DNA from 4 places in the Rouxiella sp. Mn2063 genome. Region 1 is predicted to be linked to each of the others. Evidence: predicted binding sites of a transcription regulator. Region 1 holds the regulator's gene; each other region holds the start of a gene.
The links. The regulator PhoB, encoded in region 1, activates phosphate uptake and scavenging genes when phosphate is short. The targets are predictions, from matches to a motif close to CTGTCATAAAACTGNCNNAT.

Region 1 (3,218 bases):
CCGGTCATGACGATTTTCCGTGTCGCTGTTTTCCTGCGCTAATCGGCGTTCAAACACCTCGCTCACGCTTAACTCGGTGAGCGTCTCTTTTTCCTGCTGTTGCAGGCTGTTTTGTCGTTGTTCTTTGCTGCGTCGCAGCAACACCACTTCTACCGGCAGATCGGCGGTGAGCGCTTGAATGCGCCGTTGAATATCGCTGAGATAATCCTGGGTCGCCACTTCGATATCCAGCCAGACGGTTTTGTCGTCCTCTTTCCCAGCGAAAGCGGCTAATTGCTGCTCAATATCGGCCAAAGTTCCTTTGATCATCTGCATCGGCTGGTAAGTCGGCACGGGCAGCGCGTCTACGGTGCTCAGCGCATTCTGGCTAAACTCCAGCAAATAGACGCTTTTGGGGCTGTTTAACTCATCAAAACTTAGGGCAATTGGCGAGCCGCTGTAACGAATATGCTGGCTTTTGGCCACGCACTGCGCGCGATGAATATGGCCGAGTGCGACGTAATCGGCTGGGGGAAACGCCTGTGCCGGGAAGGCATCCAGCGTACCGATATAGATATCACGTACTGAATCGGATGTGGTGACACCAACGGTGGTCAGATGGCCGGTGGCGATAATCGGTAGCGCAACCCCCAGGCGTTCGCGCTCGGCCAGCGCCGCTTGGTACAAACTGGCGTAGTGCGCGGCAATGGCTTCTTGCAAGGCCAGTTGTTTGTCATTACCCGATTGTCCCGCCTGACTGGCAAGCAGGTCGCGCGGGCGTAAAAATGGCACGGCGCAGACAATTGCCCCCGGCTGGCCGTTGCGGTTATTGAGCACCATAATTTGCTGCGATAAATCGTCGCTGACGGTGGCAATAACCTTGGTATTGAGGCAAGAGAGCAGCTCACGAGATTCATTAAGCGTGGCGACGGAATCATGATTACCCGCCAAAATAATGAGCTGGCAGCCGGTGCGTTGTAGCTCAACTACAAAGCGATTATACAATTCACGGGCATAGCTAGGCGGCGAGCCGGTATCAAAAATATCGCCGGCGACGATAACGCCATCAACCTGATGCTGTTCAACTTGCTCGATAAGCCAGCGTAAAAAGGCTTGGTGCTCTGGCGCTCGGCTTTTGGTGAAAAAGTATTGGCCGAGGTGCCAGTCGGCAGTATGAATCAGGCGCATCGCGTTCTCATGGTTAGAGGAAAATAGTGTCGTTAATTATAAACGTCGTATTGGGTGGTTGTCGTTGAAAAATCAGGAAATGATATTTGTATGACGCAAGCCAGACATGTTTACTACACTTAACTTCGGCTTGTAATGATTTTCATAAATATGTCACAAAACTGACGCATAATGTTGCTCGCAATCAAATAAAGATCGCTAACTTATTGGCAGGTTCCACGATGGCAAGACGCATATTAGTTGTTGAAGATGAGGCACCAATCCGCGAGATGGTGTGTTTTGTATTAGAGCAAAATGGCTATCACGCCGTAGAGGCAGAAGATTATGACTCTGCTGTCAGCCGTTTAATCGAACCCTTCCCTGAACTCATCTTGCTAGACTGGATGTTGCCTGGTGGTTCTGGCATTCAGTTTATTAAACATCTTAAACGTGAGGCGTTGACACGGGAGATCCCGGTCATGATGCTTACCGCCCGTGGCGAAGAAGAAGATCGGGTTCGCGGCTTGGAAGTGGGTGCGGATGATTACATCACCAAACCGTTTTCTCCGAAAGAATTAGTGGCGCGTATTAAAGCGGTGATGCGTCGTATTTCCCCAATGGCTGTTGAAGAAGTGATCGATATGCAAGGTTTAAGCCTTGATCCTTCCTCTCACCGAGTGGTTGCTAATGAGCAGGCGCTTGACATGGGGCCTACCGAATTTAAACTACTTCATTTCTTTATGACGCATTCTGAACGCGTTTATAGCCGTGAGCAGCTGCTGAATAATGTTTGGGGCACTAACGTTTATGTGGAGGATCGTACAGTCGATGTACATATCCGCCGTTTACGCAAAGCGTTGGAAGTGAGCGGTCACGACCGGATGATCCAAACCGTTCGCGGAACCGGGTACCGTTTTTCAACGCGCTATTGATTAGTTTCTACGGGGAAACCGTGTGTTAGAACGCCTATCATGGAAGCGCCTCGCGGGTGAGTTGTTTTTATTTTGCTTACCTGCGTTTATTCTCGCCATTTTTATTGGCCATCTCCCTTATCTACTCTTAGTGTCGGTATTTGCGGCACTGGGCTGGAACTACTATAACCAGCTAAAACTTTCTCATTGGCTGTGGCTGGATCGCAGCATTACGCCGCCTAGCGGGATTTGGAGCTGGGAGCCGCTGTTTTATGGTCTAAACCAGATGCAGATGCGTAATCGCCGTCGTCGCCGTGAATTAGCGTTGCTGATTAAGCGCTTTCGCAGCGGGGCTGAATCTTTGCCTGATGCAGTGGTGCTGACCACGGAAGAGGGCAATATTTTCTGGTGTAACGGACTGGCGCAGGTATTACTGGGCTTTCGTTGGCCGGAAGATAATGGCCAGCATATCTTCAATCTGGTGCGTTATCCTGAGTTTCGTTTGTGGATACAGAGTCGTGATTTTAGCCGAGCGCTGAATTTGCAGCTCAATAATGAGCATCATGTTGAGTTCCGTGTCATGCCATATTCTGAAGGTCAGCTGTTGATGGTGGCGCGTGATGTGACACAAATGCATCAGTTAGAAGGAGCTAGGCGCAACTTCTTTGCTAATGTTAGTCACGAATTACGTACCCCGCTAACCGTGGTGCAAGGCTATTTAGAAATGATGGTGGAGGCGAAGCTCGAAGAGCCTTTCCGCAGTAAAGCCTTAGATACCATGCAAGAACAGACGCGACGAATGGATGGGTTGGTCAAGCAACTGCTCACCTTATCGAGAATTGAAGCGGCCACTAATATCGATTTGAATGAGCGAGTCGATGTTCCGGTAATGTTAGGCATGATCGAGCGTGAAGCACAGACGTTAAGTTCAGGTCGCCACGAGATTGTCTTTACCGTTAATAACCAGCTCAAGGTATTTGGCAACAATGACCAGTTGCGAAGTGCTGTTTCCAATCTGGTTTATAACTCGGTGAATCATACGCCAGAAGGCACGCGCATTGAGGTGAGTTGGCAGCAAACACCGCAGGGCGCTAAATTCGAAGTAAAAGATAACGGACCCGGCATTGAAGCACAGCATATCCCACGTTTAACCGAACGTTT
Region 2 (3,218 bases), on a different contig from region 1:
CGTTGCCGAAACATAAATACTTTGCGGGGCCAAGGCTTCAAATTCTTCGAAGCGCATTGGGCGGTTATCCAAAGCAGAGGGCAGACGGAAACCATATTCCACCAGCGTTTCTTTACGCGAACGGTCACCTTTATACATCCCACCAATTTGCGGAATAGTGACGTGAGATTCGTCGACAATCAGCAAACCGTCAGCCGGCAGATAGTCAAACAACGTCGGCGGTGGCTCACCTGGCCCGCGTCCTGAAAGATAGCGTGAGTAGTTTTCAATGCCCGAGCAGTAACCCAGCTCGTTCATCATTTCGAGATCAAACTGGGTACGCTGACTGATGCGCTGCTCTTCGAGCAATTTATTGTTGTCCAGCAGAACTTTACGGCGCTCAACCAGCTCGACTTTAATCTCTTCCATCGCCTGAACGATGCGTTCGCGCGGTGTCACATAGTGCGTCTTGGGATAAATAGTGAAACGCGGCACTTCATGTTCAACATGACCGGTCAGCGGGTCAAATAGCGACAACCGTTCAACTTCTTGATCAAAAAGCTCAATCCGCAATGCCAAATCATCCGACTCGGCTGGGAAAACATCGATCACTTCCCCCCGAACGCGGAAAGTACTGCGCTGGAAAGCCTGATCGTTGCGTGAATATTGCAGTTCCGCCAAACGACGCAAGATAGCGCGCTGGTCGATAATCATGCCCTTAGTCAAATGCAGCATCATCTTCAAATACAGTTCTGGGTCGCCCAAGCCGTAGATAGCCGATACCGACGCCACGACAATAACATCACGTCGCTCTAACAGGGCTTTGGTCGCGGATAAACGCATTTGTTCAATATGTTCGTTGACCGCCGCATCTTTCTCGATAAACGTATCAGAGCTCGGGACATAGGCTTCAGGCTGATAGTAATCGTAGTAAGAAACAAAATATTCAACGGCGTTTTCCGGGAAGAACTCTTTCATCTCACCATAGAGCTGTGCTGCCAGGGTTTTATTTGGCGCCAGCACCATTGTCGGGCGATTCAGATCGGCAATCACATTCGCGACAGTAAAGGTTTTCCCCGATCCCGTTACACCCAGCAAAGTTTGGTGCGCCAGACCGTTCTCGAGCCCTTCTTCCAAAAGCCGGATAGCCTCCGGCTGATCGCCTGAAGGTTTAAATGCGGAATGCAATTTGAATACTTTACTCATGACGGGCTACCTGATGAAGAAATGCTTAAGACCGGTGAGGAGGATTAGTATGGAATACTCCCGAAGGTTGTCAAATTTGACGACACCGCCGACTATCCTGAATAGATAACGGCTGTATGATACTGGATATAAAACCAGCTTCAAGCGCTGTTTATCGTATCTCTGCCCTTGCTTTGTTTATGCTGCACTTTTTTAGTTATACAACGCACGGCTTTTTTACCCAACGCGGCGCATTTATCCCCAGATTTTAACCGGTATTTTTTTACTGACATCAGACTGACGAAAATTTACACAATTGAGATGTGAATGTTTTACGAGGCTTGATTTTAAATAAATCATTGATAATTAATGAATTGTTTAAAAAGCCGAGAATGCGGACAAACTAAGCGCAACCCGCGTCCAGACTCGCTTGTAGCAACTTTTATGACACTCATACACATGGTTATCCACAGGAATAGTGGATAACTCACAGCACCCCGCCTGTAGCGCCAGTTAGCAAAAAACAGCATTTCGCATTTATCGCCCATTCAGATCGGTTTTTTAGTTATTTTTTTACACTTTTATTTCTTTATATATTCTGATTAAGACTAGATAAGCAATGCTTAAGCACTTGCAAAATACTAAATAAGCTCTACGCACTGCATAAAAAAACCGCAACACCATAAAACTTGCACCACGATCTGTAAACCTCAGCACTAGCAGTGTGCACCCTATTAACATTGCTATCAGCAATGATGAAGACTGGCGAGTTTTTCCTTTCGAGCACTGCCAGATACAGCCAGTTTCCCCTTAAAAACATCACTTTAGGAAATTCTTCCGAAAACTTGGCCCGAGACTTGCACAATCTATACTGAGAACCTTTATCCAATTTGCCAGATATTAACACTGTCACTAAAAAGTGGTGCTAACGATCCATTTTGTCGGCAGTGAAGCTGTTTTAAAGCCATAAAAGGTCACTTTTCATCATAATTTGCTACATAAGCTCTATTTATCGTCAATTGATGCTGTTCTAACCGATCATTGCTCGTGGGGTTTTATGCTGTCGATAGACAGTATGGAACGAATAAAACGGTGCCAGGTGGTGCCATGGATGAAGTTAAGCGTGTACGAGGTGTCATCATGCTAAGCGTCAAAGCAGTGAACCAATATTACGGTCAGAATCATACGCTGTGGGATATTGATTTAGAGTTGGTCCGCGGTCAGTGTAATTGCTTAATTGGGCGCAACGGCGTGGGAAAAACCACGCTAATCAACTGCATTATGGGTCATTTGCCGATAAAAAGTGGCAGCATGATATGGCAGTCGGCCAATGATGAACCACAAGACTTGATAAGTTTGCCAGTAGAAACCCGCGCGCAGATGGGCATTGGTTACGTACCACAAGGCAGGCAGATTTTCTCGCAGATGAGCGTCGATGAAAACTTGCAGATTGCCATGATGGCTGGACGTAACAAGACACGTCGTGTTCCCTCCCCCATTTATGACTTATTCCCGGCATTGAAGGAGATGGGGGCACGTAAAGCGGGGGAATTAGATGAAAGCCAGCAGCAACAGTTGGCGATAGGCCGTGCGCTAGTGCAAGAACCCGAGCTGTTGATCCTTGATGAGCCTACCGAACACACCAGCCCGGCAATGGAGGCGAATATGGGCAATATTATCCACCGGTTGAACCGCGATCTTGGTCTGACACTGCTGTTAGTCGGCCACAAACTGCCGTTTATCCGTACCGTTGCCGACCGCTTTTGGCTATTGGATCGCGGTCGCAACGTGGCGCAAGGTACCTTGGCGCAACTAGACGATAACTTGGTGAAAACCTATTTAAGCGTATAGATGAGCCAGATATTGGAGAGACAATCGGGCAAGGGCATATTTTAACTTTGCAACACGGCAAGGTCCAAATACTGCCCTAAATCTGCAAAATCCCCCGTTGGCACGCCTGCTGACAAATAAGGGATCTCACCCAGCATTGGGGCGTGTATCAGGCGTTTTAGCGTTTCAAGATAAGCCTGGTGATGCGTACCGGTTGGCTGTAC
Region 3 (3,218 bases), on a different contig from region 1:
GATAATGTTCTGGCAAGAAAATAATCAAAATATATAAAATCGTATTTTAAGTACTCGCCTCATTCATAAAATAAAAACCCGGCAACAAGGCCGGGTTGAAACTATCAGGTTATAAAGCGATTTAATTAAATCTGCTGTCAGCGGGCTTATTTCAAGGCCAGCGCATCTTTAATAGTGAAGAACAAGTCGGTCTGATCGGTTAACCCTACAACATTGGCACCATGCGGCCCGTAAGCGGCAATACGCAACTGTGTACCTGTGTGTCCCTGCGACTCTTCTTCAGAGTTGCCGTAACTGATGGCCATCGGCGCACCATCTTTAGTGGTTAAGGTTTGTGTCAGGCCCGGTGCCTTGGCATCGACTTCGATAATCTGACTAGAATGCGCATGGTCGGCAGTGACAATGACCAACGTATTACCATCCTGGCGGGCAAACTCTAATGCCTTCTGCACGGCTTCATCAAGATCAACAGTTTCACCAAACTGACCACACGGATTGGCTGCATGATCCTGTTTATCGATGGATGCACCTTCTACTTGCAGGAAGAATCCGTTTGGCTGCGTTTTCAGCAAATCGATAGCTTTTTCGGTCATCGCTGCCAAGGTTGGAATATCGCTGGTGCGCTGAGGATTGGCTTCGCAAGTGACAGCCGCTTTATCGATATTACCGTGATAGCTTGCTTTAGGGCCGCTCCAGCGTACAGGCATATTGCCGGCAGAGAACAATCCCAACAACGGCTTTTTCTGATCCGCCTGCGTCACGCTATTAAGCTGCTCGGCAGTATCTACCCATTGATAACCCTGAGCGGTGGCCTGATCTTTTAAGGTTTTGCCTGCAAAGTCACCACTTTTTGCTACCTGGTTGAACGATTTGGCTCCGCCTCCAAGCGTGACATCAGCACGAGCCTTGATCAATTGTTCGGTAATAGAGCCACGGCCGCCCTTCTCTAACGCATTAGTTGGGCACTTTTCGCTAGTCTCTTCTGGGCCATAACATTTGCGCGACGTTACGTGAGAGATTTGTGCAGCGGGTGTTGCATCCTGCAATTCGGCGGTTGAAACGTTACCCGTCGCTTTTCCTGCTGCTTTTGCAAGCTCGAGTAAAGTGACGTGATCTTTACCGTTTACATCGACACCCAGCGCACCGTTATATGTTTTAACACCGCTCGACCATGCCGTAGCCGATGCTGCTGAGTCGGTCACATAGCTAGGTTTATGGGTTTTCTTGTCAAGAGAGTAATGTGTGTATTGCCCGGTCAGTGGCAACGCATCGATACCTTTAAAGTAGCCACCCGCACCTTCGGCATAGTTACGTGCAGCCGTGATTTCAGAATCACCCATGCCATCCCCAATCAGCAAGATCACATTTTTAGCCGTTTTATTGGACAGTGACGCTTTCAACGCCTCGGTCTGATCGCCACTTAACCGGCGTGCGCCGCCAACTTCAGTAAGATTCCCTTTCGCGGCACGAGCAGTCAACGCGTCATCTGCCATGGCAGTCTGAGCAGAGGTAAGAACAAGAGCGGCAATCACCGAACGAGCAATTAAAGAAACAGACTGAGGCATAAAAAACTCCGTGTAATGAAATATAAGAAAACAAAAGATACATATTGTCTTAATTTGTTACATCGTAGCTTAAGTCAGAAGCATGACGGTTTTATGACGGGGTAAATAAAAACGGCTGAAGTGGCGAGATCAAATTCGCCACTTTTGATGAAATACGCTTTATTTTTCGCCCATAGATAGCTGGTTGAAAAACACAGGATAGAGCCTTAATAATCGCGAGCCAAGCTAATGTTCTCTCGTAATTTCTCGGCAACGTTATTGATAGACTCACTTTCCGATACCATCGCACCACCGACTCGCCACCAGCTAAAATAACCATGAATCATAGTCTTAGGTAATACTTTGGTATCAATTAGTGTTGATATCGTTTGTGACTTCGCATCACTCAGCGCCTGATGTAATTGCTCTATCGTCGATACCTGATACGTTTTACAGCCGTAGCCTTCGGCAATACGCGCAAAGTTGACCGGCACCAAATCACCATCGAGATTGTTAGTCGTGTTAGTACGGAAACGAAACTCGGTGTTAAAGCTGCCCATCCCATTGCCCATCTGCAAGTTATTAATGCAGCCATTAGACATATTGTCGAATAACACGATATTGATTTTTCGCCTCTCTTGAATAGAAGTTACCAACTCTGAATGCAGCATCATAAATGCACCATCGCCAACCAGCGCATAGACCTCGCGCTGAGGTTCAGCCAGTTTGACGCCAAGGGCGGCATTGACTTCATAACCCATGCAGGAATAGCCATATTCAACGTGATAACTGTTACAGGATGAGGTTCGCCATACTCGCTGTAAGTCGCCAGGTAAACTCCCCGCGGCGGCAACGATAATGGCGTCATCAGCAATAGTGTTATTTAGCACGCCCAATACTCGGCTTTGCGTTAATACTGATGCGGTTAGTTTTTCAAATTCGGCATAAACCTGTTTAGTATCTAAGGAGTCCTGCACTTCTGGGAGAAAATCCTCACCGCTGTATTCCACTTGGTAGACTCGCTGTGTTTCAGCCAGCAGCTGTTCTCTTACCTTGCTCACCCGATCTTCCCAGCCATGGCGGAACTGCATTTTCGTCAGCTCACTCCCCAAGGCTTCTAAACCTAATCGCGCATCGGCTACTAGTTGGACAGCATCAAGTTTATAGGCATCAAAACGATTAACGTTGATATTCAGGAATGACACATTCGGATGCTGGAACAACCATTTTGAAGAGCTAGTGAAATCGGTATAGCGGGTTCCGACGCCAATAATGATATCTGCGTCTTTCGCTAATTGGTTAGCTGCCAGCGAGCCGGTTTCCCCTATACCACCAAGATTCATCGGGTGTTCAGAGGTTAAGGTACCTTTACCAGCCTGAGTTTCGGCAAAAGGAATTCCATGTTTTTCCGCAATCTCTTGTAATGCGCGACCCGCGTCGGAATATTTCAAGCCGCCGCCACAGATAATCAGCGGTTTGGTTTTCCCCTTAAGTAATGCGATCGCCTGTTCCAGCGCCCCCGCGGTTACCGGATAGCGTTCAATATAATGCACCCGCTTTTGGAAGAAATAATCAGGGTAGTCATAGGCTTCTCCCTGTACATCCTGCGGCAGACAAAGCGTCACTGCTCCGGTTTCTGCAGGATCAGTCAATACTCGCATCGCACTAATACAG
Region 4 (3,218 bases), on a different contig from region 1:
ACCAGGCAACGGCACCGGCGAATTGACCGTTTAATACGCCAAGAATATCTTGCTCATGGCCACCAGAGAAGGTCACGCTAGAGAAGGTATTGTTGTATTTGTTATCGCTGTTACCACCAAACATTTTATGGAAAGCTTGGTTCGGGATCAGATAACCAGAGGTTGAATCTGGGTCAGCAAAACCAAAGGCTTTGCCTTTCAAATCAGCCAGTGTTTTGTACGGACTATCGGCTTTAACTAATACCACTGAGTGGTAACCAGTAGATTTGTCAGTGTCATCAGAGGTAATACCGACCAAATCTACAGCTTTCGGATTATTAATATAAACTGAGGCAAAGGCTGACGGAGACATGTTTAATACCATGTCGATTTTGTCACCTAATAAACCTTGAATCACACCAGAGTAATCTGATGAATTGCGCATTTTAGTATCGACATTCAATTCTTTATCCAAGAATTGTTTGACGCACATATTATCGCCAATCTGCTGCGTTGCGTTCTGTCCGCCTAAAATACCCAAGTTTAATTCTTTTGGAGCATCTGCCGCCATGCTATTCATTGCAGCCATAGCCCCTGCGACGAATACTGCCAGACGTAATAGCTTCTTCATGTATAAATAACCTTGTGTAGATGATTAAAAGGTGAAAAGAAAATGTTGCTTAAAGTTAATATTAATTTTTACTCTATTATGAGCTCTAGCCTTATAGACCAACAGCATCGCTCTCTTCGCCATAAAGTTGGTGCAAAATGGCGTCATTCAACTGGTCAGGATGACCGTCAAAAATAATCTCGCCGTGCGCTATACCAATTGCCCGGGTACAGAAATCTTTTACCAACTCAACCGAGTGCAGGTTGACCATCACGGCAATGCCTTCTTCGCTAACTTTCTTTAAAGCATTCATGATGCGCAGCGTATTTTTGGGGTCCAATGAGGCAACAGGTTCATCGGCCAGCAAAATTTTCGGGTTTTGCATCAGTGCGCGGCAAATCGCCACACGCTGCATCTGACCACCAGACAAGTTCTCAGCACGTTGCAACGCATGCGGCAACATATGCAGCCACTCCAACAATGAAATCGCGCGAGCTCGATCTTCATCGTCGAATTGGTTAAAGAAAGATTTGAAGGTTGAGGTGTGGCTCAAGCGGCCAAGCAGCACGTTAGTCAGCACGTCCAAACGCGGCACCAAGCAGAAATCCTGGAAAATCATGCCGCAGTTTGCACGCCAAAGACGCAATGCCTTACCGCTAAGTCCAGCCAGCTGGTGCTGCTCACCGTCTTCGTATTGGCAAAGAACGCTACCTTCGCTTAAAGGCAGGGTGCCGTTGAGTACGTGTAACAATGTGGATTTACCCGCACCGGAGCGACCAATCACCGCGACGAATTCACCCGCGTGTAAATCAAAACTGATGTCGTTCAAAACACGACGACCGGCTTTATAGGATTTAGTCAGACCTTTCACATCCAGAACTTTGTTCTGCAATTGTGGCACTGCCTGAGTAAATTCAGTCGGTGCTAATTTCAGCTGCGCTTGCGCCATCATGGTATCTCTCGGTGACTTGAACGTAATGGCGTTTATTAAGCGGGAGTTTCATGACACATTGATGATGCTTTAATGGCCAAATCGTGACTAAGAGGTCGTTATTTGACCGATATCACAGCAAAAAATGGCCATCCTCTTCTTTCATGGGAATTTACTCCTATGATAGACAGAGCATCAGGCCCAGGGTCGATATCAAAAACAAGGGAGAGAAAATGAGCCTTCAAGAACAGCACAGTCCAGCCAATCAGGCGTTAATTAGCCGCCTAAAACAGATTAGCGGTAGCCGCCATGTGCTGACGCGCCCAAGCGAAACAGAACGCTATCGACGGGGTTTTCGCTCCGGTGGCGGCAATGCGCTGGCCGTAGTTTTCCCTCAAACCTTGTTACAACAATGGCAGCTTTTAAAAGCCTGCGTCGAAGCCGACAAAATCGTGATTATGCAAGCGGCAAATACTGGCTTGACCGAAGGTTCGACCCCAAGCGGCGAAGATTACGATCGCGATATTGTGATTTTTAGCACGCTCAAGCTCGACACTATTCAGGTGTTGGATGAGGGAAAACAAGTTATAGGCTTCCCTGGCAGCACCCTTTATAAGCTAGAAAAGTTGCTCAAACCCTACGGGCGTGAACCGCATTCAGTGATTGGTTCTTCTTGTATTGGTGCATCGGTGGTTGGCGGCATCTGCAATAATTCCGGCGGTTCTCTGGTCAAACGTGGCCCGGCTTATACCGAATTAGCACTTTATGCACAAATTGGCAGCGACGGGACATTGCAGCTGATTAACCATTTGGGTATTCATTTGGGTGAGTCACCAGAAGAGATCCTCACCCGACTGGATAAGAAACAATATAGCGCCAGCGATATTGAGTACGGTAAAGCTTTAGCCTCCGCGCAAGATTATGCCCAACGCGTACGTGATGTTGATGCCGATACCCCCGCCCGCTTTAATGCCGACCAAAGCCGCCTGTTTGAAGCCTCGGGCTGCGCAGGTAAATTAGCAATATTCGCCGTGCGCCTTGATACTTTCCCAGCGGAAGCACATCAGCAGGTCTTCTATATTGGCACCAATCAAACGGCAGTATTGACCGAATTACGTCGTCGTATTCTGAGTGATTTTAATAATTTGCCGGTAGCAGGCGAATATATGCACCGGGATATTTTTGATATTGCCGAGGTTTACGGCAAAGACATGTTCATGATGATCGATAAACTCGGCACCGATAAAATGCCGGATATGTTTACGGCCAAAGGAAAGTTTGACGCGCATATCGGCAAAGTGCCTTTCTTGCCGAAAAACCTCAGCGATCGCGTGATGCAATGCGTTAGCCGCGTATTACCCAACCACCTGCCGCCGCGGATGAAAATCTATCGCGACCGTTTTGAGCATCATCTGCTATTAAAAATGTCCGGTGAAGGTATTCATGAAGCCGAAGTATTCCTTAATCAATTCTTCGCCGAACACGAAGGGGAATATTTCGTCTGTAGCGAAGATGAAGGGAAAAAAGCCTTCCTACACCGCTTTGCCGCTGCGGGAGCTGCGGTGCGTTACCACGCCGTCCATGAAGATGAAGTCGAAGACATTCTGGCACTAGATATCGCCCTGCGCCGCAATGAAAGCGACTGGTTTGAAACCTTGCCGCCAGAGATAGATTTACAACTCGTCGGTAAACTCTATT

Region 2: the regulator PhoB is predicted to act here: its motif matches at 1,451-1,470, upstream of uvrB (excinuclease ABC subunit UvrB).
Region 3: the regulator PhoB is predicted to act here: its motif matches at 1,646-1,665, upstream of phoA (alkaline phosphatase).
Region 4: the regulator PhoB is predicted to act here: its motif matches at 1,579-1,598, upstream of phnC (phosphonate ABC transporter ATP-binding protein).

The regions. Positions count from the first base shown of each region.
Region 1 covers NZ_JBMOUD010000008.1:101,215-104,432, reverse strand. Annotated here, with positions in the region: gene sbcD (exonuclease subunit SbcD) at 1-1,167, opposite strand, end outside; gene phoB (phosphate response regulator transcription factor PhoB) at 1,389-2,078, shown strand; gene phoR (phosphate regulon sensor histidine kinase PhoR) at 2,101-3,218, shown strand, end outside.
Region 2 covers NZ_JBMOUD010000012.1:45,717-48,934, reverse strand. Annotated here, with positions in the region: gene uvrB (excinuclease ABC subunit UvrB) at 1-1,185, opposite strand, end outside; gene ACL9RG_RS16680 (ABC transporter ATP-binding protein) at 2,305-3,015, shown strand; gene bioD (dethiobiotin synthase) at 3,057-3,218, opposite strand, start outside.
Region 3 covers NZ_JBMOUD010000024.1:23,965-27,182, reverse strand. Annotated here, with positions in the region: gene ACL9RG_RS21455 (DoxX family protein) at 1-24, shown strand, start outside; gene phoA (alkaline phosphatase) at 147-1,565, opposite strand; gene iolD (3D-(3,5/4)-trihydroxycyclohexane-1,2-dione acylhydrolase (decyclizing)) at 1,772-3,218, opposite strand, start outside.
Region 4 covers NZ_JBMOUD010000012.1:66,991-70,208, reverse strand. Annotated here, with positions in the region: gene phnD (phosphonate ABC transporter substrate-binding protein) at 1-610, opposite strand, end outside; gene phnC (phosphonate ABC transporter ATP-binding protein) at 702-1,538, opposite strand; gene dld (D-lactate dehydrogenase) at 1,754-3,218, shown strand, end outside.